Linked DNA regions of Priestia megaterium. The protein of the gene in region 1 interacts with the protein of each later gene in a pairwise test. Links are inferred from orthologs where the notes say so. Each region holds a gene or a part of one and is shown on either strand. Other genes may lie near its edges. The genes, in order: ndk, LIS78_RS26375 and LIS78_RS22835.

Region 1 (3,615 bases):
AGAATGAATATATAATGCAAGGTGAGTCCAATGAAACTAAAAATGATGTACGCTTTTTTGAATACGGATATTACCCTTATTGAGAAAGAACTTGAACAAACTGTTCATACCGATGAAACACTTATCACAGATGCTTCTCTTCACCTTTTACAAGCAGGGGGGAAACGAATTCGCCCTGTATTTGTTTTGTTGGCAGCTAAATTTGGGCATTACAACATCGACCAAATCAAACATGTGGCAGTAGCGCTTGAGCTGATTCATATGGCGTCTCTTGTTCATGATGATGTTATCGATGACGCTGATAAGCGACGCGGAAAACCAACAATTAAGGCAAAATGGGACAATCGTATTGCTATGTATACAGGGGATTACATCTTTGCTCGTGCGCTTGAAGTTATGAGTGAGGTTAAAGATGTGGAAGCACATAAAATTTTATCTAATACGATGGTGGAATTAACGCTCGGTGAAATTGAACAGATTAAGGACAAATACAACCTAAACCAAAACTTACGCGTGTATCTGCGTAGAATTAAACGTAAAACGGCACTGCTAATTGCTGCAAGCTGTCAGTTAGGCGCAATTGCAGCGGGAGCTCCTAAAGATATACATAAACGTTTATTTTGGTTTGGATATTACGTGGGAATGTCATTTCAAATTACCGATGACATTTTAGATTTTATCTCATCAGAAGAACAGCTTGGGAAACCAGTTGGCAGCGACTTACTGCAAGGAAATATTACGCTGCCAGTTTTGTATGCCATTGAAAATGCTGAGTTTCGAGATAAAGTAGAACAGCTTTTCGAGAGGGAATATGAGCAAGAGCTGATCAATGAAATTATTTCTGATATTAAATCTTCTAACGCCATTGAACGTTCATTTGAGATGAGCGATCGTTATCTGCAAAAAGCGATGAGCATTTTAGAAGAACTGCCGCCAAACAAGGCGAAAAAAACGCTGCATCAAATTGCGAAGTACATTGGAAAACGGAAATTTTGATTTATTTACTTTCATAAGTTGTAAACTGCTCGAAACAATGTTAATATCTTCATGAGGTGTGATTGCGCTTTCAAAACTTGTTTACATATCATGAACTTCAGGGGTGGAGAGTAAAATGATACAAAAAACGTTTTTAATGGTCAAACCAGACGGGGTACAAAGAAGCATTATTGGTGAGGTTATTTCTCGCTTTGAGAAAAAAGGTTTTCAATTAGTTGGAGCTAAGCTTATGCATATTTCGCAGGAATTAGCTGAAACACACTACGGTGAACATAAAGAGAAACCTTTCTTCGGTGAGTTAGTGAAATTTATCACATCAGGTCCAGTTTTTGCTATGGTATGGGAAGGTGAAAACGTGATTTCAGTATCACGTCAAATGGTGGGAAAAACTAACCCTCAAGAAGCGCTTCCTGGAACTATTCGAGGTGATTATGGACTGATTGTCGATAAGAATATTATTCACGGCTCAGATTCACCAGAAAGTGCGGAGCGTGAAATCAGCTTATTCTTTGAAAGTGAAGAGCTGACTTTCTATAAAAAAGACGCAGACGCTTGGATTTACTAATTTAGATAGCGCAAGGAGACGAATGAATTTTCATTCGTCTTTTTTATTGTGTTTATAAATAGGTCCTAGGCTATTGATTGCGAATGTCTCTCTACATAAACATTTTCACAATGTATTCCGATATATTAATAAGAAGATAAGCGTATATAAAGGTTTTATTTCCTTATACGTCTAACATAAACGTATAGAAATGAGAAAGGAGAGTCAAAAATGATAGATGAATACGACGCGTTTGTGGAGAAAATGAAAATAAAAACAGGCATTGATTTATCACTATATAAGCAGTCTCAAATGCAACGCCGCCTCACCTCCCTGTATGAAAAAAAAGGTTTTTCTAGTTTTTTTGAATATTATCGAGCAATGAACAGTAACAACGAACTGCTTGAGGAGTTTTTAGATCGGATGACGATTAACGTGTCAGAGTTTTATCGCAACTATCAGCGGTGGGATATATTGGAGCGAAAAATTTTACCGACTCTTGTAAAAGGAAAAACAGACCTGAAAGTGTGGAGCGCTGCCTGTTCAACAGGGGAAGAGCCATATACACTAGCGATGGTTTTATCAACATTTTTTCCGCTTTCACGTATTTCTATATTGGCGACCGATTTGGATGAAAAAGTGATAGAAAAAGCAAAAATAGGCTTTTATGATGAACGTTCACTTCAGGAAATGCCTGTTTCGATGAAAAATAAGTACTTTCAACAAAGAGGAACCGGGTACTTATTAGATGAAAAAATCAAAAAAACAGTTGTTTTTCAAAAACATAACTTACTGTCAGACTCTTTTCCAAAAAACGTTGACTTGATTGTTTGTCGAAATGTGCTTATTTATTTTACAGATGAAGCAAAGCATGCTTTATATGAAAAATTTAGCAGAGCTTTAGCACCTGGCGGCATCTTATTTGTAGGTAGCACAGAACAGGTTTTTACTCCGCAAAAGTATGGATTTGAAACGGCTGATACGTTTTTTTACAGAAAAGTAAAGACCATTTAATCGAGACAATCTGAAGCGGTTTTTTAAAAGCTGAGGTGAAACTTTTTGTACATTCTTATGTTATAGTATGGTATAGTCATATTTAAAAATGGAAAAATTCTGACGAATAATACATATTAAGCGGAGGTACGATTATGCGATATTTAACAGCAGGAGAATCACATGGTCCACAGTTGACTACTATTTTAGAGGGTGTTCCGGCAGGGCTTCCTTTAACAGCGGAAGACATCAATACAGATTTAGCGCGAAGACAAAAAGGTCATGGTCGCGGAAGACGTATGCAAATTGAAAAAGATCAAGCGGAAATTTTAAGCGGTGTCCGCCACGGCTATACGTTAGGATCTCCTATTACGTTAGCGGTAGAAAATAACGACTGGAAACACTGGACAAAAATTATGGGCATCGAGCCAATCTCTGAAGAAGAATCAGAAGAAGTAAAGCGTAAGATCTCAAGACCAAGACCAGGGCATGCTGATTTAAACGGCGCTATTAAATATGGTCATCGCGATATGAGAAATGTATTAGAACGTTCTTCAGCTCGTGAAACAACTGTAAGGGTAGCAGCAGGTGCTGTCGCTCGTCAAATCCTTGCTCAGTTCGGGATTTCTGTAGCTGGACATGTATTAGAAATTGGCGGCGTACAGGCAAATCCGCCTCAATACAAAAGCTTAGAGGAACTTCAAGAAGTCACTGAAGCTTCTCCAGTAAGATGTTTTGACTCAGCTGTTGAGAAAGACATGATGCAAGCAATCGATGATGCTAAGAAAAACGGCGATTCTATCGGAGGCGTAGTAGAAGTTATTATTGAAGGCGTGCCAGCAGGAGTAGGCAGCTATGTTCATTACGATCGTAAATTAGATGCGAAGATTGCTGCAGCTGTTATGAGCATTAATGCATTTAAGGGCGTTGAGTTTGGGATTGGATTTGAAGCGGCTCGCAGACCAGGAAGCGAAGTTCATGACGAAATTCTATGGGATGAAAAGAATGGATATACCCGTAAAACAAACAACTTAGGCGGCTTTGAAGGCGGCATGACAACAGGTATGCCAATTGTAGTACGC
Region 2 (8,988 bases), 840 kb from region 1 along the record:
ACAATACCACCTTGGTCGATTGCTACGTCAACAATAACAGAACCTGGCTTCATTGTTTTCACCATTTCTTCTGTTACTAGTTTTGGAGCTTTTGCACCTGGGATTAATACTGCGCCAATCACTAAATCTGACTCCGCTACTGCATCCGCAATATTGTAAGGATTTGACACTAGCGTATTGATTTGGTTGCCAAAGATATCGTCTAATTGACGTAGACGTTCAGGACTTAAATCAATAATTGTTACATCAGCACCGAGGCCGATTGCGATTTTTGCAGCATTTGTACCAACACCGCCGCCTCCGATAATCGTTACTTTTCCGCGGCTAACTCCAGGAACACCCGCTAATAAAATTCCTTTTCCACCGTTTGATTTTTGAAGGAATTGTGCACCGATTTGAGCAGCCATACGTCCTGCTACTTCACTCATAGGTGTTAATAGAGGCAATGTACGATTTACGGCTACTGTTTCATAAGCAATGGCTGTTACGCCGCTATCTTTTAATGCTTTTGCTAGTGCTGGTTCAGCTGCTAAGTGAAGGTATGTGAATAAGATAAGACCTGGTCTAAAATAGCCGTATTCACTTGCTAGTGGTTCTTTTACTTTCATAACCATTTCAGCTTGGGCCCAAACGTCAGCTGCTGTCTCAACAATTTCAGCTCCAGCTTTTACATAATCTTCGTTTGTGAAGTTACTTCCAATACCCGCTTCATTTTCAATTAATACACGATGACCTGTACCAACAAATGATGCTACGCCTGCTGGTGTAATCGCTACTCGGTTTTCGTTGTTTTTGATTTCTTTTGGTACGCCAATAATCATGATTAATTTCCCCCTTGGTCGTTTGTGTACCTTTAGTATAAAGAAAGTTTTATGAAATTTCTTTGTCTAGAAAGAAGAATTGAAGAAGTGGTTTTTGTTTAAACACACAAATGTAAACGCTTACTTATCAGAATTTTTAATTTTTATGTAAGATCATCTAACATCATAAGGAAATAAAAAGTAAAAAAAGAGCTATTCGTTTATTAGAAAATAAATGAATAGCTCAATGTTAAAAGAAGTTACATCATATGTTATTTTTTATATTTCATTAACTTAATATCAATATAAAGAGCCATTTTTTGATTAACGTCCTTTAAGTTAATATCACCAATCTCTGAAATTCGCTTTAACCGATAGCTAAGTGTATTCATATGCACATTTAATTCTTTTGCTGCTTCGTTAATGTTATTATCATTATTTAAAAATACTTCGAGAGTCTCCACCAAGTTGCTATTATGACGAAGATCGTAATCAGTTAGCTTCTTTAAAGAATGGTTTTCAAATTGATCTTGCACGCGCTTTTCTAAAATAACATCAAGAAATTGATAAATACCTAATTCTTGATAGTTAATAATCTCTTTCGTTTCTTCTGGAAACTTACTTTTCATATCTAATACGTTCAAGGCTTCTTTATAACTTTTTTCGATATGATCGTGGGATGAATAAATACTGCTGCAGCTGGCTTTAATTTGAGTAACATCAAAGCGTTCATACATGTTACCTCTAAAATAGTCTACAAAATCTCGCTGTTCATCAAGAGGGTTTTCAACCGCATCCAAAGAAAGCAGTAAGATTAAATCATTGCAATCAATCGTATAAAGAACGATTTTTAAGCGATGCATTGTTTTTAACATATATGAGATTTGGCGTTCAGCTTCAGGCGTAATATCTTCTTGGAAGCGGAAGATAGCAATGGAAAACGTTGATGGAGCCGTAATTTGAGCTTCATAAAACGCTTCTGAAATTTCTTGGCGAGACTTAATGTGACCAGTTAATAATTTCCAGAAAAATTCCTGTGAACGTTCCTCTCGTTTATATTTTCGAATTTGAAGCTGTAGCAATTTGTTTTTTAATACATTCGCAGCTTTTTTTAATAGTTCTACTTCTTCATCGCCTAAGGCTTTCTCAATTTCAACAGCCCAGATGAATCCTAGAACTTCTTCATTTTTCCAGATAGAAATAGCTATACGATCTCCAAGCCCAATTTCATTTATATTTTTCACACGCACAGGTTCATTTGTCTCAAGCAGTTTAGGAATAATGCCTTCTTTCCATAAGTTGTTGATGACTTTTTCCGGAACTCTTCTTCCAATAATCGTGGCAATACGCGCCTGGTCCGTTCTTTCGTCATGGGTGCTATAAGCTAATAAGCGATGATTAGCATCTTCAATTGTAATAGGGCAGTTCAATACCTCGCTAATGCGATCAGCGAATTCTTCAAGCGTATCAAAATTTTCTTTGAACGGATCTTTGATTGGTTTCGTCATATATAAAATCCCTCTTCATAAAACAAAATAAGTACTAGTGCAGCTTTTTAGCTGCAGTAAATATAGTAAAACGGTAACAACCGTGTTGATCATCAATTCATTGAAATGATTAACTGCTTAATATTTTAACAAAAGTAATTGTTTAAGAAAATGTTAAAATGCGTCTAAAGGTAGTTAAGAATGTACGGATGATTAGTAACTACGTTCATTTCACTTATTTTATCGAAATTTTCTTCAAAATAATCAATGTTCGGTGAGCATGATTCTTTTCAAATGTGTATAATAAAACGTATGATTATGGTTATATCAAACTTGAATCTGTAACTTTCTTTATGATATGTTCAGTTACGATTAGGTTGACCAATTCATATTACACATGAAGGGAAGAATTTAACATGGCAAAACAACAAATCGGTGTTATCGGTTTAGCGGTTATGGGGAAAAACTTGGCGCTAAACATTGAGAGCAGAGGCTATTCTGTTTCAGTTTATAACCGCTCTCCTGAAAAGACAGAAGAGTTCCTAAAAACAGAAGCAGAAGGTAAAAATTTTGCAGGTACATACAGTGTGGAAGAGTTTATTAATTCTCTTGAAAAACCGCGTAAAATTTTATTAATGGTTAAAGCTGGTGCTGCTACAGATGCAACAATTGATTCGTTAAAACCATACTTAGAAAAAGGCGACATTTTAATCGATGGCGGAAATACATTCTTCCAGGATACAATTCGTCGTAACAAAGAGCTAGAAGAATTAGGGATCCATTTCATCGGTACAGGCGTATCCGGCGGAGAAGAAGGCGCATTAAAAGGACCTTCAATCATGCCTGGCGGACAAAAAGAAGCATATGAACTTGTAAAACCAATCTTAACAGCTATTTCAGCGAAAGTTGAAGGCGATGATTGCTGCACATACATTGGACCAAATGGTGCAGGTCACTACGTAAAAATGGTTCATAACGGCATTGAATATGGCGATATGCAGTTAATTTGTGAAGCATACTTCATTATGAAAAACGTATTAGGCTTAGAAACAGATGAATTACATGAAGTATTTGCTGAATGGAATAAAGGCGAGCTAGATAGCTACTTAATTGAAATCACAGCTGATATCTTTACGAAAAAAGATGAAGAAACAGGTAAAGCACTTGTAGACGTTATTTTAGATACTGCAGGTCAAAAAGGTACAGGTAAATGGACAAGCCAAAGTGCGCTTGATTTAGGTGTACCACTACCAATCATTACGGAATCTGTATTTGCGCGCTTTATTTCAGCTATGAAAGAAGAACGTGTAAAAGCAAGCAAAGTATTGAGCGGTCCAAATGCAGCTGCATTTGAAGGCGATAAAACTGAATTAGTAGAAGCAATTCGTAAAGCATTGTACATGAGTAAAATTTGTTCATATGCGCAAGGGTTTGCTCAAATGAAAGCAGCTTCTGAAGAATATGACTGGAATTTACAGTACGGTGATATTGCAATGATCTTCCGTGGTGGTTGTATCATCCGTGCACAATTCTTACAAAAAATTAAAGAAGCTTACGATCGCGATGCAGATCTAACAAACTTATTGTTGGACCCATACTTCAAGGATATCGTAGAAGGCTATCAGTCGGCTCTTCGTGAAGTTATTTCAATTGCGGTTAAACAAGGTATTCCTGTACCAAGTTTCTCAAGTGCATTAGCTTACTATGACAGCTATCGTACAGAAACGCTACCAGCGAACCTTTTACAAGCGCAACGTGACTACTTCGGAGCTCACACATATCAACGTGTTGATAAAGAGGGCGTATTCCATACTGAGTGGTTAAAATAAAAAACAAAAAAAGCAGCTGTATACTACAGCTGCTTTTTTTATTTATTCTTTAGGTGAGAAGTTGTCTTCTCCGACCGGCCACCAGTGGAAACCGTCTTCAGCAAGCAATGCGTCTGATTCTTTTGGTCCCATTGAACCTGATTCGTAGTTCGGGAAGTTTTGTGCTTTTTTGCTTTCCCATGCTTCTGAAATAGTATCAACAAATTTCCAAGAAAGGGCTACTTCATCCCAGTGAGTAAAGTTCGTTGCATCCCCAAGCATGCAATCATAAATAAGGCGTTCATAAGCTTCCGGTGTATTCATTTTATCTCCACAGTTATTGCAATAGTTCAAGTTAATCGGTGTGGATGATGTTGCACCTGGCGTTTTACGCGCGTTTAAGTGAAGCGTAATGCCTTCTTCCGGTTGGATATGAATAACAAGCAAGTTTGGATGAATTTCTTTATCTTTATTGAAGTACAGGTTCATTGGTAAGTCTTTGAACTGTACAACAATTGTCGTTGCTTTTTCTTTCATGCGTTTACCTGTACGGATATAAATCGGTACGCCAGCCCATCTAAAGTTATCAATCATAAGCTTACCAGATACAAATGTAGCGGTATTAGACTCAGGATCAACCGAGTTTCCTTCGCGATAGCCGATAACTTCTTCTCCTTCAAGTACACCTTTGCCGTATTGGCCTCGTACAAAATAATCATCTACTTCATCTACTGATAAAGAGCGAAGAGCACGTAATACTTTTACTTTTTCACTGCGAATTTCTTCCGGTGTTAATTTAATCGGCGGTTCCATTGCAAGCAGGGCAACCATTTGAAGCATATGGTTTTGTACCATATCTCGAAGGGCACCTGAAGATTCATAGTAACGGCCACGGTCTTCTACACCAAGCGTTTCGCTAGACGTAATTTGGATGTTTGAAATGTATTGGTTGTTCCACATCGGTTCAAATAGAGCATTTGCAAAACGGATAACTTCGATATTTTGCACCATTTCTTTACCGAGGTAGTGGTCGATACGATAAATTTGATCTTCCTTAAATGCATGGCGAATTTGTTCATTTAATTCTTTAGCAGAAGGATAATCATGGCCGAACGGCTTTTCAATGACTAGGCGACTCCAACCTTCTGTTTGTGTTAAACCTTCATTTTTTAAATTCGAAGCAATTGTTCCGAAAAATTCAGGTGCCATTGCTAGATAGAAAATACGATTTCCAGGCACGTTGTATTGCTCATCAAGGCTTTCTGTTAGGCTTTTTAATTCTTGATAAGAAGCGACATCTGTTACGTCAAACGGTTGGTAATAAAAATGTGAAGCAAACTTTTCAATGTCAGCGTCACTGTTTTTGAAACTGCTCACTGATTTTTTTACATTTTCGCGTAATTCGTCATTAGTCCAAGGTCTTCTTGCGACACCAACAACAGCGAAATCTTCCGATAGTTTGTTCGCTTTATATAAGCGGAAAATAGAGGGGAATAACTTACGTTTTGCTAAATCACCTGTAGCGCCAAAAATTACGATAATGGATTTTGGTTGTACATTTGTCATTACTTCTAGGACCTCACTTTGTCGTAGTTACGTTCAATTTTTTTCCGCTTTAACAGACAACACTTAAATGAAATCTGGGGATTCATTGCCCGTTAAACTCGGCCTTTATAAACAAACGAATGATTGCTTGTTTACCTTTTCCTTTATGTATAGAACTACTAATAAATTGTAACGATTTTAAAGAGTTAACGCAAATAGATTAAAACAATTTGTAGTTATTATTCCATGTTTTTAACAAGTTTAAAAGTATTTTGTTTCGAATACTGAGAAAAAGCTACCGTTATTTTAACAGTAGCTTTTCTCATTTATTTATATTGATACAGGGAACCGATAGATTTTTTTGTTGAAAATGGCAAGTCAGGGCTATCGGCGATGACAAAAATAGGACAGTGCATTAAAAGTGGATGTTTTTCGAAAAAAGAAGCATCAGCGTGATAGATGGACGATAGAATAACAGGGAGCTGTTCTAAAAAGTGAAGGTAGCGTGTAATGGTTTCATCTGTTGATGTATGCGCACCGATGTAATAATACACAGTAAGGGAATAAAAACCTTTATCAAAGACGAAGGATGCTAAATATTCGTTCCGCTCTTTTTGCATATGATCGTAGGCAAATTCAATGCCGATTTGAATGGAAGGAACAGAAGTGTGTTGACCTGGGAAAACGGTGTATTTTCTTGGTATCATCGGTTCAACGGGTGTAACACCCAGGCTGTAGGTTACGTCTATTTGGTGGGGATTGCTGATGATCATATGGAATCCCTCCTTTAATATAAAAATACACTCTTTATAAGTGTATACAAAGTTTCATTGAACATGACAATATTAAAATATGCCCAGGCTCTCAGCATATTTAAAGCAGGCAACGTTTGAGCAGGGGGCAGAGTTTACGATAAAATAACAAAAAAGATTATTATGAGGTGATAAGCAATGAGTATTTTAAAAAATGACTGGGCTCCTTTATTAGAAGAAGAATTTCAAAAAGACTATTACATACAGCTTCGAGAATTTTTAGTGGATGAATATAATCACCACACCATTTACCCTGATAAATATGATGTTTTTAACGCTTTACACTATACGGATTATAAAAATGTAAAAGTGGTCATATTGGGACAGGATCCTTATCATGGACCAAATCAAGCGCATGGACTGAGCTTCTCTGTTCAACCAGGAGTAAAAACACCGCCTTCTTTAGTGAATATTTACAAAGAGCTGAAAAATGAAATGGATTATCACATTCCGAATAACGGTTATTTAGTCAAATGGGCAGAACAAGGTGTTCTTTTGCTTAACACTGTTTTAACGGTTAGAAGAGGAGAAGCGAACTCTCACAAAGGAAAAGGGTGGGAGCAGCTGACGGACCGTATTATTGAATTAGTGGCACAAAAAGAGGAGCCAGTTGTGTTTTTGCTGTGGGGCAAGCATGCACAAGCTAAAAAAGAGCTTATTCATCATTCGCACCATTTAATTTTGGAAAGCCCGCACCCTAGCCCATTTTCGGCTAATCGAGGCTTTTTTGGCAATAATCACTTTCAACGAGCAAATGAGTTTTTGCTCCAACACGGACGTCAATCCATTGATTGGCAAATTGACGATGTGTAAAAGTGAGCATTTCATGAAGATTAGCTTCAGACATAGCCTCCTATTTCATCTTTTGATAAAATAGCTGTATAAAGTCATATTGAATGTAAGATGAGGTGTCTACATGGATATAAAAATGGCGCAGCTCCTTGATAAAATTAGTGCAGAAGTACAAAAAGCAAAGCACCATTCGAATAGTGCGAACGTTCGAGATCAATTGGTTGCCATAAAAGCACTGTGTGAGCTTGCATTAGATCAAAATGGAGAGGTTTCAGTATCGAAACCTGTCTCGGTTTCAAAACCTGTTGTAATGTCTTCACCGGAAATTATGCAATCGCCTGAGATTATGCAGCAACAGATTATTCAGTCATCCAAACCTAATTTTGAGGGAACGAAATTGAAATCAGATGATGCAAACGGCGATAGTCTGTTTGATTTCTAAAGTGAGGAGAAAAACATGAAACTATTTTTAATGATCGGTGCAATCAATGCGATGTTAGCGGTTGCTCTTGGTGCTTTTGGAGCGCATGGGTTAGAAGGGAAAATCTCAGAGAAGTATTTAGAGGTATGGAAAACGGGAGTGCAGTACCAAATGTTCCATGCAATGGGGCTGTTTGTCATTGCGTTTCTATTAAGCAAATTTCCTCAATCTTCTTTGTTAACAGCTTCGGGCTGGATTATGTTCGCGGGGATTGTGCTGTTTTCGGGCAGTCTCTATGTATTAAGTACGTCCGGTATTAAAGTTCTCGGCGCGATTACTCCGCTAGGTGGAGTTGCATTTATTGTGGCTTGGATTTTTATTGTTGTTGCAGCTGTAAAATGGCTATAAAAAAACCCCTGAAAAGGGGTTTTTTTAACGCGGAGAATAATTGCTCAACTGCTGGCCTCCACCGCTAAACGGATAATTATATTTGATTGGACCCTCAAAAGTGATGTAATCGAGATAAACCATAAGCAGTAAATAACGAGTGCCAGTTTGTGGATCACTTAAAATGATATGATCGCGTCCGGCTGCTTCAATTTCCCCTCTAAAGACCTTAGCGTTCCACTGCGTATTATTTTCAAACGTCATATATACAGTCGCTATTTTTCCTCGATTTAAACGTAAAATATTTTCAATATATGATTCTTCAATGGGCAGTTGATTTGGGTCTTGGGGGGCACCACTGCCTCCAGAAGAGGTAGGGGGCGGACCTCCTTGGCTTTGCCCTTGAACCTGCTGGCCGCCTGGCTGGGGCTGCTGCGGCTGAGGCATATAATAAGGGTAGTTTGGACTCATATACGGATTTTGCATATATTGCTGTTGCGGTTGATTAGACTTTGGTTTTTTCATAGGAACCTCCTTCAAACAAAAAGAAATTAGTAAACTCCTGGACAATCAGCTTGAGTTGGTGCAAAGAAACAGTGAGATTTAAATCGTCCTGTGTTATTTTGGTTATACCATTGAGCAGGACAGTCGCCGCTGGGCTTGAAAAACCACAGTGAGTTTTCCGCGGGGTTAAAACGTTCCCCTCTTAATACACGTCGTGCAAGTGTAATTTCAGACTGGCGGGCACGCTGATAAAAGTAGCCTTTTTGAGTTGCTTCAAATCCGCCTGGGTTTTGAAACACCATCTGACGAATGGTTCTTATATTTCTAAAATCTAAACAGGGAGCTTTAGCGCGATTCACGCCTACATTTCCTACCAGTAACATCCCTTGTTTTCCTTCACTTTCAGCTTCAGCTCGAATGAGTCTGGCTAGG
Region 3 (11,215 bases), 160 kb from region 1 along the record:
GAAAAAGTCCAATATGTAACAGATAAAAAAGGAAATCTCCTTGATACAATTCAAGTGTCTAAAGGTGAACGCGGCAGTGATTTGGTTTTAACTATTGATATGGAGCTTCAAAAAGCGGTAGAAAAACAAATTACGGATCAGCTTTTAGCCAAAAAGCAAATGAAAGGAACGCAATTTTTAGACCGTGCTTTTGTTATTATGATGGATCCTCACACAGGAGAAATCTTAACAATGGCAGGTAAAAAATACACCATTGATAAGAAGACTGGAGCGCCTAAAATAGAAGATTTTGCATTAGGAAATATTTCAACATCTTATACAATGGGCTCTGTTGTAAAAGGAGCAACGGTTTTAGCCGGCTTAGATTCAGGAGCTATTAAGCCAAGCACAGTGTTCGTTGATGAACCTTTAAAAATTAAAGGAACACCGGTTAAGAAATCAGCTGAGGCTGAAGGGTTAGGACCCTTAACGTATTCGTCTGCGTTAAAATATTCATCCAACGTATTTATGTTTAAAACGGTAATGGCTATGGCTGGGTTACAGTATCATAAAAATATGACTTTACCGATTAAACCCGATACATTCAGCGAACTGCGTTCTTACTACAGTCAGTTCGGCTTAGGCGTATCAACAGGCATAGACCTTGATAACGAATCAACAGGTGTCCAAGGTGGAAGCGATGTTCCAGGTACGGCGCTTGATTTAGGAATTGGTCAGTATGATACGTACACGCCGCTGCAGCTTGTTCAATATACTTCTGCAATAGCTAATGGAGGCTATCGCATCAAGCCGCAGCTAGTAAAAGAAATCCGAAAACCAACGATTAAAACCGATGAAATTGGCGGTACGCAGCATTCATTTGAACCTGATGTATTAAATCGTATCACGATGAAAGACGAATACATTAAAGATGTTCAAAATGGTTTTAAACGCGTTACGCAAGAACAAGGCGGTACAGGGTATGCAGCTTTCCATACAGCGAACTATAATCCTGCTGGTAAATCAGGAACGGCACAAGCCTATGAGAAAAACCCAAGCGGAGGGGATCCGATTAAAGTTAATAATTCAAACTTTGTGGCCTTTGCTCCGGCAAATGATCCTGAAATTGCAGTAGCTGTCGTGGTACCATCGGCATTTGTGCCAAGTGCACCAAATACCATTACAAAAGAGCTTGCTCGTTCTGCGCTCGATACGTATTTTGATTTAAAGAAAAAAGGTGAACAAGAAGTAAAAGATCAAGAAGAGAATCAACAGGCTGTCATTGCAAACGACGCCAATTGAAGAGGCTGAGACAAAAGCATATTAGTTGAAGTAAGATCCGAACGAAGTTGATTACGAATCAACTTCGTTCGGATTTTTTTATTGGTAGGGTGAACGTAGATTTCGTGCATGTAGGTGCTTCTAGCGGTTGATTGGAGGGCAAGGCGAAGACTCTTGCAGGAAAAGTGGAAGCGACGAGGAGGCTCACCGGCCGCCCGCGGAAAGCGAAGGCTTGCATGGAAATCAACAGCGGTGTCGAAAGTGATTCATACTAGCTTATTTATCCAATTTACCCATCTTTAGATTAAATTAATTTAGTTATGTCTCTACCTCTTCTTTTTTTGTTAAAAATCTTTACATATATGGTTTTTTATTGAATTTAAGGGTCGTAAGAACTAGTTTTTTACCTAAAAAACACGCAGATAGACCTTCGTTTACAAAAGCTTTACATTGAGTTAAAACACAATTAATAGTCGGCTATTATTCTGTAAGTGTAAGGATTAATAGAAATGATCAAAATAAGGGGAAGCGTTTCGGCTTCTCGTATTTATTTACACTGATAGTAAACAATAGATATTAAACAATAGATATTAAATAGACATAGAGAGACTTTTATTGTGCTCAAAACGGTTAAAGACGATGAAGGAGGATTATCCAATGGCAATAACAATGGAATTGACTAACAAAGAAAAAGTAAATACTCCGCAAATAAAAGAAATTGTATATAAAACAAAAGGTTTGAATTTATGGTATGGCAACACACATGCCTTAAAAAATATTGATTTAGACATTCATGCTAACGAAGTTACCGCGATCATCGGTCCATCAGGCTGCGGAAAATCAACATATATTAAAACGTTAAATCGTATGGTAGAAATGACCCCAATTGTCCGTACATCAGGTGAAATTGAATATAGAGGGAAAAATATTTTTGATAAATCGTACCATGTGGAAGAGCTGCGCACGCAAGTAGGAATGGTTTTCCAAAAGCCAAATCCGTTCCCAAAATCTATTTATGATAATATTGCGTACGGTCCAAGAATTCATGGCGTTCGCAACAAGAAAAAACTAGATGAAATTGTTGAAAAAAGTTTACGAGGAGCAGCTATTTGGGACGAAGTTAAAGATCGTTTGAATCAAAATGCGAATGGGTTGTCAGGTGGACAACAGCAGCGTATCTGTATTGCTCGCTGCTTGGCTATTGAACCCGACGTTATTTTAATGGATGAGCCTACTTCTGCACTCGATCCAATTTCAACATTAAAAGTAGAAGAGTTAGTACAAGAATTAAAGAAAGACTTCAGCATTATTATTGTTACACATAATATGCAGCAAGCGGCACGTATTTCAGATAAAACAGCATTTTTCTTAAATGGAGAAGTGGTAGAGTACGCAGAAACAGATAAAATCTTCTCAATGCCAGCTGATAAACGCACAGAAGATTATATTACAGGTCGTTTTGGTTAAGACATACAAGGAGATGGGATGAGTGGTTGTACGCGAAAAGTTTCATGGTGATTTAAAGATATTACGTGAAAAATTATTAGAAATAGGGCGCTTAACGCATGAGGCGCTATCAAAATCAATTGAAGCGTTGCAAACAAGCAACGTTGAGCTGGCGCTAGAAATCATCGACGGCGATGCATACGTTGATGATTTAGAAGAAGAAATCAATGACCTAGCTATCTTGCTTATTGCAAAGCAGCAGCCGGTGGCTATCGATTTAAGACGTATCATTGTGGCAATTAAAATTGCTTCGGATGTTGAGCGTATGGCAGATTTTGCGGTTAACGTAGCAAAATCAGCTATACGAATTGGAAATGAAGAATTAATTAAGCCGTTAGAACATGTGAAGAAAATGCACGATATTTCGATTGAAATGCTGAGTCTTTCGTTAAAAGCTTATCACGAGGAAGATCTTGTTTTAGCTAAAAAGGTAGCGGAAATGGACGATGAAGTGGATGAGCTTTACGGAATAACAATCAAAGAACTTTTAAGTCTTGCTAAGGAAAAACAGGAGGCCATGAACCAAATTACACAGCTTTTATTTGTAGCCCGCTATTTAGAGCGTATGGCTGATCATACCACTAACGTAGCAGAAAGCGTATTTTACCTTGTAAAAGGCAAACGCTACGATTTAAATGAATAGTAGAAAAAGAGGCTGGGACAAAAGTGTTTTAGTTGAAGGAAGATCCGAACGATGAGTCGTTCGGATTTTTTTCATTGTGTTGATGAACGTAGGTTTAATGTAGCTGCTTCCAGCTGTTGATTGGAGGGCAAGGCAAAGACTCCCGCGGGAAAAGCGGAAGGGGTGAGACCCCGCAGAAAGCGAAGTCTTGCATGCAAATCAACAGCGGTGTAACAAGCGATTCATACAGGCTCATGCATCCAATTTGTTGGTCTGTAGATTCCATTGATTTAGTTATGTCTCAATCTCTTTTTTATGAGCAAATGACAGCCACTGTGTTGACCTGAATTTTTAACACAAATCGACAAATTGCGTTTATTGTGGCAACTTTTTCTGAATGGTAAGATGTTAATAAGTTTATACGGCATTCATATGTAGAAAAAACAATCTAAGAAACGAAGTGATAAAACAGTGGCTCCTAATCTTATTCAAAACTTAAATGTGTGTATAGCTACTCAACTTGACTCATCTCATATTTATGTTCACTGGTCGTTTTCAGAGCATATCCGAGAGATGGTAGAAAGTATGTTTTCGACACGGTGGGAAGAATTGAATCTAGCTATGTGTACGTATGATATAACAGGTCTTCATTTTAACGGCCATGAATCAAACCGCTATTATATGAAGGGTCTTACTCCTAAGCAAGACTTCATGTTTATGAATAGCTTGGAAAGTGAGCGCACATATGTAATAGATATTGGTATTCAAGATAAAGAAGGAAGTTTTTTTTCCCTTCTTCGTTCGAATCCGGTTTATTTGATGAAAGAACAACATGAACAAGTGAATGTAACTTCGTTAGGCTGGATGTACGAACCTGTAAAAGTTCACCAGGGTGTTCAAAATGAATTTAGCACATATTCCTTATATTCAAATGACTTGGAGCAGGTGAAGAAGCAATATGAATAGTGATGACTGTATTCTTTTAACTTATATGCATTATCCGTTGCTACATGTACTTCAAGCAGAGAGTGAGTATCCGCTGTTTGAACAAGTAACGAACGAATTCATCCCTTTTTTAGATCAAATTGAGTCTAAGAAATTGATAGGTGCAACAGCCGTGATGTCTTGTGTGTTTTTGAACGTATTAAACGACGAGGAGTTCAACACTCGTTACGCTCAGTATTTACACCAGTTTTCAAGCCGGCAGCATCAGAGAGCACTCACTTTTTTAAAAAAGTGGGACGGGAGCTTGTTCTCAGCCTGCAAATATTTCTTTCAGCATGACATGATGGAATGTATTCCTACTACCGTAACGAACGCGTTCGTTTCCATCCTTAAAACGGAACAAACATTAAATCTCCAAATTACAGAAGCAATACGTGTTTTTCAACAGTTTTTTGAAAAAAAGCCCGTTGGTTTTTTTATACAGCAAGGAGAGTATACTCATCAAGTAGATATGCTCCTGAAATCTCATGAAATGCGCTATACCTTTGTGAAGTCATCAACAGATGAACTAAAAAAGTCGCCTGCTGGCATTATCTTGTTCCCATATCCTAAGCAAGGAAAACAAGTTGAGGAAGGAACAATGAATAAAGCGAGCGCTGTTTTGGATTTGAAAGCTAAGGACACGCTTGGCTTTCAGCGAATGCAAGCAGCAAGCGGTACATTTCAATATCCTTTAGATTACGCGAGGGATATACAGTTTCACCAAAACGAAACTCTTGCACTCTACGGTGCAACAAAAAGCGCCGAATTTGTCAGTGAGAACAATCAATTGTTTATTTCAACTGTACAGAAGTCAGAGGCGATGCTAGATGTTATCGATTCTAAACATCCTAGCGTGGTGAATGCTATCTACCAACAGTGGCTCCTTTTAAGTAGCAGCGATTGGCTTTATAATTTTGAAAAGATCAGAGATGAATACGAAAGGCAAGTACAACTGTTTGATTTTCTTTGTCACGAAGAGAATCCAAGGATGGATAGTGAAAACAGTTTTCTTTCAGGAAGTTCTTTTTTATACTCTACAAAAGAGATAGAGCCGGCGGCTTTATCAGTAAATCAATATAAAGGCGGTCTCTCCATTCTAATGCTTACATGGGAATTCCCTCCTCTAGTTATCGGAGGACTTGCACGACATGTATTTGATTTATCCAGAGCGTTAGCAAAGGCGGGCCATCACGTTAGTGTATTAACAACGTATGTAGAGGGGCTGCCGGAATATGAGCGTTTATATGGTGTTCACGTTTACCGAGTTAAAAGCCTGCAGCCTCATCATCCGGATTTTTTGACATGGGTAAACAGTTTGAACGTGGCTATGGCTCTTAGAGGACTGCAGTTAGGCTACAAGCTGTCTTTTGACGTTATTCATGCTCATGACTGGCTTGTGGCCTCCGCTGCGAAATGTTTAGCAGATAAAACGGATAGACCGCTAATTACGACCATTCATGCGACAGAACATGGGCGCAATAATGGTATTCATAATGACATGCAGCAGAAAATTCACTTGCAAGAAGAGGAGCTGATTCGACAATCAAGCTCAATCATTGTCTGCAGCGACTATATGAAGAAAGAATTAATCACTTTATTTCACGTAGAACAAGATAAAATTGCTATATTTCCAAATGGAATTGACAAGCAGCTGGTAGTCGACGCAGTAAATGAGCGGTTAAAAGAAAGTTTACAAAAGAAATATAATTTTAGAAAGGCCCCTATTATTTTTTCAATTGGACGAATTGTATATGAAAAAGGATTTCAGCTATTTATTGAAGCAGCGGAACTATTTAAGAAAAAACAAATAGATGTTCAATTCGTTGTGGCGGGAAAAGGGCCTTTACTTCATGAGTTTCGAACACAGGTAAGTGAAAAACAATTAGACAAATACGTGTATTTTATTGGATACATTACCGATAACGAACGAAATCAGCTTCTTCAAGCTTGTAAAATGGTTGTTTTTCCAAGTCTATATGAACCTTTTGGAATTGTGGCTTTAGAGGGGATGGTAGCCAAGAAGCCAACTATCGTTGCCGATACAGGAGGTCTAAGCGATATTGTTTCACATTTCGACACGGGCCTGACGTTTGCCCGAGGAGATACGCTCGAATTAATCAACTGTATTGAATTTTTGTTAAAAAATGAAAAAATGGCTGCGAAAATCAGCGAAAATGGGTATAGAAAAGCAACAACTATGTTTAGCTGGGAAAAAATCGCTATTGATACAAGTAAGCTGTTTCAACATCACATTTGCCAGGATAAAAAAAGGAGGGAGGCAAAAAATTGAAAGCCATTATACTTGCTGGCGGTAAAGGAACAAGACTGCAGCCCTTGACCTATACGATTCCAAAGCCTATGCTGCCGCTTTACGATAAACCTGTGATGGAATATAGCATTGAACTGCTTAAGAAACACGGAATTACAGAGATTGGGATTACGCTGCAGTATAGGCATGAACAAATTATTGAATACTTTGGGGATGGCTCTCAGTGGGGAGTGACGCTTACTTATTTTATCGAAAAAGAGCCTCTTGGAACAGCGGGCGGAATTAAGCGAGCAGAGGCCTTTATTGAGGAAGACTGTATTATTATTAGTGGAGATGCCTTAACAGAAATTAATCTTCAAGACGTTATTCATTTTCATTATGAACAAAAAAGCGAAATGACCATTGTTACAAAAGAAGTAAACGACGTGCGGGGTTATGGAGTGGTGACGATAGATGAAGGGCATCGAGTCACGGGATTTGTAGAGAAACCGACCTACGAACAGGCCAATAGCCGATTGATTAATACGGGAGTGTATGTGATCAAAAAATCCGTTCTTGATTACGTGAATTCTTATGGTCCTACAGATTTTAGCTTTGACATTATCCCGCTTCTTTTGGAATATAATCATACTGTGTGCAGTTTTGTAACGGAGGATTATTGGATTGATATTGGGCAAATCCACCATTATCGTCAAGCACACTATGATTTGTGGAGCAAGTGGTTTGGCAATAGACAGGAAAGTATTGTCTCAGATGACGCGCTTATAGAAGAAGGGGTGACTGTTTACGATCCGGTTTACGTAGGAGAGAATGTGGTGATTAGAAAAGGTGCTTCAATTGGTCCTTACACGATTATCGGAACCAATAGTATCATAGAAGCACATGCTGCAATCGATAAAACGATTTTGCTTCAAAACGTAACGGTGGGGGCAGAATCGTTTTTATACAACGCTACGATAGGTCCCTATGTAAATGTTCAAGCAATGACTACGTATGTCCAAGATACAGTAGCTGAAAATCAAGTGCTACCTCAACTTTCTGTAAAACCAGATGTTTCTATCTTCAAAAACGGTCGCCTGTATGTACATTCATCTGTTGATCGAGAAAGACTATACAATGCGTTATTACTTGTATGCAAACATCAAGGGTCGTTCTGTCTAGCAAGCGATGATGAAGGAGAAGCCATTCAACTTCGCAAAGAATGCTTTTCTTTTTTACGGAGTAATCATTCAGCTGTGTATGATATTAAAAAAGAAGCTCTTCCGGTATTTCGATATTACATGATGATTTCACAAGCGAGCATTGGTATTTATATTGGTGTGGATATCAAAAACAGCGGCCTTTTTTTAGAAATATATGACAAGAAAGGGCAATTAGTTAATCAGCTTATTGAAAAAAAGATTGAGCGGATGTACCTTCAAGCTAAAAAAGCAAACGTAACGACTTCTGTTCCACTTAAAGAAACAAGAATAGGAAATATCAGGGAAGAATATTGTGATGCTTTAGTAAAATCAATTAATCAGCATGTTTTATTAGAAGATAGTATGCGGATTGGCGTGATTTGTTCGCCGTTTATACAGGAAGTTGTCGAATTATTATGTAAGCGTCTTCGTGTCCATGTGTTGTTTTTAAACAAATGGGAGAAAACAGAAGAAATCAAACGAATAATTAAAAAAAATAAGCTGTCTTTTTGTATTCAGATTAAAGAAGATGGAGAAACATTTGCTCTATATGATGAAAAAGGCTGCAGCGTAAATGATTCAGAAATTATGTCGCTTTATATTTATAGCGTATACATGACAAAAAAAGTAGCATTCGTTCCTATTCCTATACACTATTCATCCACACTAGAAACATTTGCTCAATCTCTCAATCAATCATTTATGAGGACAAAAGCAAAAAAACGTGATTTGCTTAGTCTTTTGGGGCCCGTTCAATTTCAGTTAGATGCCATGTACGCTTTATGTCAGCTGATCGAATTAATCATGGTGCAACAGCGGAGAATTTCTGAAATGATTCAATATGTCCCGCACGCTTATATGAACTGGCGCTATATTTCATGTCCGCTAGAAATTCAAGAACAAGTGATGAAGAAGCTATTAGAAGAAGCAATCGGTAAACAAGTGTATGTAATTGATGGCTTAAAAATTTACCATGATCGCCATGAATGGACGCTTATTTTGCCCGATGGTCACTTGCCTGTATTAAATATTTATTCAGAGGCGTTAAACACTCAGACTGCCAAGAAGCTGTCGGCATATTTTGTAGAAAAAATACAAGAGTATCAAAGAGTGTAAATAGTGGATTTTATTTAAAAGAAAGGAAGTACGCCCCTCATAAAAAGAGTTCCGCTTATTTCAAGAAACTTCATCTATATATAAGGCGTAGCAGAGAAGGAGCTCAGGGCTCTAAGAGGAAAAAAAAGTGAAGAAATGAAATTAAATGACTTTCTTCAAAAAAACAGACTGGCATTTCCTTTCGAAAAATGATATTATATTAAAGTCTGATTTATGTTTATAATGTTTGGAGGGAAAATAGATGCGCGTAAACGTTACATTAGCTTGCACTGAAACTGGTGACCGTAATTACATTACAACTAAAAACAAGCGTAATAACCCAGATCGTCTTGAGTTAAAAAAATACAGCCCAAGACTTAAAAAAGTTACACTTCATCGTGAAACAAAGTAAGCAGTAGGAGTACAATCCTGCTGTTTTTTTTATAGGGGGAATTAAAATGAAATCTCATCTGCGCAAAGAGATGAAGCGCGTTCTTAATTTAATTTCTGAAGAGCAGCACGAGGCACATTCAACAAGCATAGCAAATGCACTGTATGAAACTTGTTTATGGAAAGAAGCTAGAGTCATTGCAGCTACGGTTTCAAGAAATAAAGAAGTTAATACGAAAGCCATCATTGAACGTGCTTGGAAAGATGGAAAGAAAGTAGCTGTTCCAAAATGCAACCCCACAACATCTCAAATGGTTTTCTACGAGATTACGAATTTTTCACAGCTTGAAACAGTGTACTACGGGTTAGCCGAACCAATTGTTGAAGAAACTGTTCCCGTTTCAAAATCTTCAATTGATTTACTCCTTGTGCCTGGCGTAGTATATAGCAAAAATGGATATCGTATCGGCTATGGAGGCGGCTATTACGATCGTTATCTAACAGATTATACCGGACAGAAGCTAAGCCTTGCGTTTGAATGTCAAGTCGTTTCAGAGGTCCCATATGAATCTCATGATATTCCCGTTGAATATATTTTGACAGAGAAGGAGCTTATTTGCTGTGAATCCGTTTGATGCTGTCATGATAATTGTAATATTACTCATGGCAGGAGCAGGCTACATAGCAAAAGCACTGACAGTATCGGGAGCCTGCATGTCTTTCATCGTAGGAGCGAGCGTTTATATTGGTTTTTCGCTTCAAGGTTTTTTACTCTTACTCTTATTTTTTAGCACTTCTACGTTGTGTAGTAAGTACAAAAAAGAAAAAAAACGCGCATTAGAAGAAAAGCTAGAGAAGCACGACAGGCGAGATTATATTCAAGTCCTTGCTAATGGGGGGGTAGCTGCTGCTTGCGGTTTGTTATATGCTGCAACAGCTTTTCCTGTTTACATGTGGATGTTTATGATCAGTATCTCAGCTGCCAATGCCGACACATGGGCATCTGAAATAGGGTCTCTTAGTAAGAAGCCGCCGTTTTACCTTTGGACATTAAAGAGAGTAGAAGCGGGTACCTCAGGAGCCGTTTCACTTTTAGGTACAGCAGCCGGAGCAGCCGGAGCTTTTCTTATCGCTGCCGCTTGTTATTTTGCTTTTCCATCCGTGTCGCTGAGTAGTATATTGCTAGTCGGGTGCTTTGGTTTTATTGGAAACGCTATAGACACTCTTCTTGGAGCAAGTGTGCAAGTTCGCTTTCGCTGTCAAAGCTGCGGTATTGAAACGGAACGGAAAGACCATTGCCGTAAACCAACGGTAAAAGAGAAAGGAATAACTTTCTTTAACAATGATGTTGTGAATCTTGCCGCTATTTTGCTTGCTGCTTTTACAGGCGGAATCCTTATCCTGCTTTTACCTATATAAGAGCATAAAATGTTCGTCATAGGAGCAAAGTAAACGTAAGGAGGCTTGAAAATGAGACATATTGTATTAGTACTTACGCTTTTAGTTGTTGGAACGCTGGGCTATCAAATGAGATACCGTGTTTTAAATTCGCTGTTTGGAAATTCATTTATCCGCAGTCTAGCTGTTCGTTCATTTTTTAATTTGCCGTTTGTTCGGGATCGTTTAATGAAGCAGGTCTTCCGCTAAGAGCGAAAGATACATAAAAAACACCTTACAGACCTGTAAGGTGTTTTTTTGTAGAAAAAGAAAAAGGGAAAATCGTTGCTTTTTTCCTGGCTTTCTGCCATCTTTACATATAGAGAGTGTGAGGAGGTGACTATTTGTCTAGGCAAGATTTTTATTATTTGCAGCTGGCACAGCAATTGCTTGGCCATTCTTCATATGAGTTGATTTCGATGAAAGCTGATGCTTCAGAGCTATGGTTTCAATCTTCGCATCGTAAAG

What was found.
Region 2: the proteins of ndk (region 1) and LIS78_RS26375 interact in binary tests that used the Escherichia coli proteins (3 or more experiments, as listed by UniProt). The link is inferred for Priestia megaterium from one-to-one orthologs.
Region 3: the proteins of ndk (region 1) and LIS78_RS22835 interact in binary tests that used the Escherichia coli proteins (3 or more experiments, as listed by UniProt). The link is inferred for Priestia megaterium from one-to-one orthologs.

What each region holds. Positions count from the first base shown.
Region 1 is NZ_CP085442.1:4,231,677-4,235,291, reverse strand. Bases 5-2,836 are described here. They hold ndk (nucleoside-diphosphate kinase), read left to right. Parts: upstream 5-1,111; coding sequence 1,112-1,561; downstream 1,562-2,836. Other genes in these bases: aroC (chorismate synthase), read left to right, coding at 2,689-2,836; LIS78_RS21930 (CheR family methyltransferase), read left to right, coding at 1,772-2,554; hepT (heptaprenyl diphosphate synthase component II), read left to right, coding at 31-996. Also shown: more of aroC, read left to right, coding at 2,837-3,615. UniProt on the Escherichia coli protein: Major role in the synthesis of nucleoside triphosphates other than ATP. The ATP gamma phosphate is transferred to the NDP beta phosphate via a ping-pong mechanism, using a phosphorylated active-site intermediate.
Region 2 is NZ_CP085442.1:5,068,529-5,077,516, reverse strand. The notes cover bases 5,591-8,427. They hold LIS78_RS26375 (uracil-DNA glycosylase), read left to right. Parts: upstream 5,591-6,590; coding sequence 6,591-7,265; downstream 7,266-8,427. Other genes in these bases: gerQ (spore coat protein GerQ), read right to left, coding at 8,098-8,427; LIS78_RS26365 (DUF423 domain-containing protein), read left to right, coding at 7,702-8,073; LIS78_RS26370 (YwdI family protein), read left to right, coding at 7,381-7,686; LIS78_RS26380 (staygreen family protein), read right to left, coding at 5,967-6,413; zwf (glucose-6-phosphate dehydrogenase), read right to left, coding at 5,591-5,661. Outside these bases: ald (alanine dehydrogenase), read right to left, coding at 1-821; LIS78_RS26395 (PucR family transcriptional regulator), read right to left, coding at 1,073-2,308; gnd (NADP-dependent phosphogluconate dehydrogenase), read left to right, coding at 2,704-4,116; more of zwf, read right to left, coding at 4,159-5,590; more of gerQ, read right to left, coding at 8,428-8,577; LIS78_RS26355 (cell wall hydrolase), read right to left, coding at 8,604-8,988. UniProt on the Escherichia coli protein: Excises uracil residues from the DNA which can arise as a result of misincorporation of dUMP residues by DNA polymerase or due to deamination of cytosine.
Region 3 is NZ_CP085442.1:4,396,367-4,407,581, reverse strand. The notes cover bases 8,326-11,161. They hold LIS78_RS22835 (5-formyltetrahydrofolate cyclo-ligase), read left to right. Parts: upstream 8,326-9,378; coding sequence 9,379-9,945; downstream 9,946-11,161. Other genes in these bases: LIS78_RS22820 (rhomboid family protein), read left to right, coding at 11,092-11,161; yqgO (protein YqgO), read left to right, coding at 10,781-10,957; LIS78_RS22830 (DUF92 domain-containing protein), read left to right, coding at 9,932-10,729; rpmG (50S ribosomal protein L33), read left to right, coding at 9,183-9,332; LIS78_RS22845 (sugar phosphate nucleotidyltransferase), read left to right, coding at 8,326-8,941. Outside these bases: LIS78_RS22875 (peptidoglycan D,D-transpeptidase FtsI family protein), read left to right, coding at 1-1,281; phosphate ABC transporter ATP-binding protein PstB, read left to right, coding at 1,930-2,727; phosphate signaling complex protein PhoU, read left to right, coding at 2,750-3,409; LIS78_RS22860 (hypothetical protein), read left to right, coding at 3,526-3,735; LIS78_RS22855 (DUF4912 domain-containing protein), read left to right, coding at 3,860-4,354; LIS78_RS22850 (glycosyltransferase), read left to right, coding at 4,347-6,665; more of LIS78_RS22845, read left to right, coding at 6,662-8,325; more of LIS78_RS22820, read left to right, coding at 11,162-11,215. UniProt on the Escherichia coli protein: Involved in the removal of 5-formyltetrahydrofolate.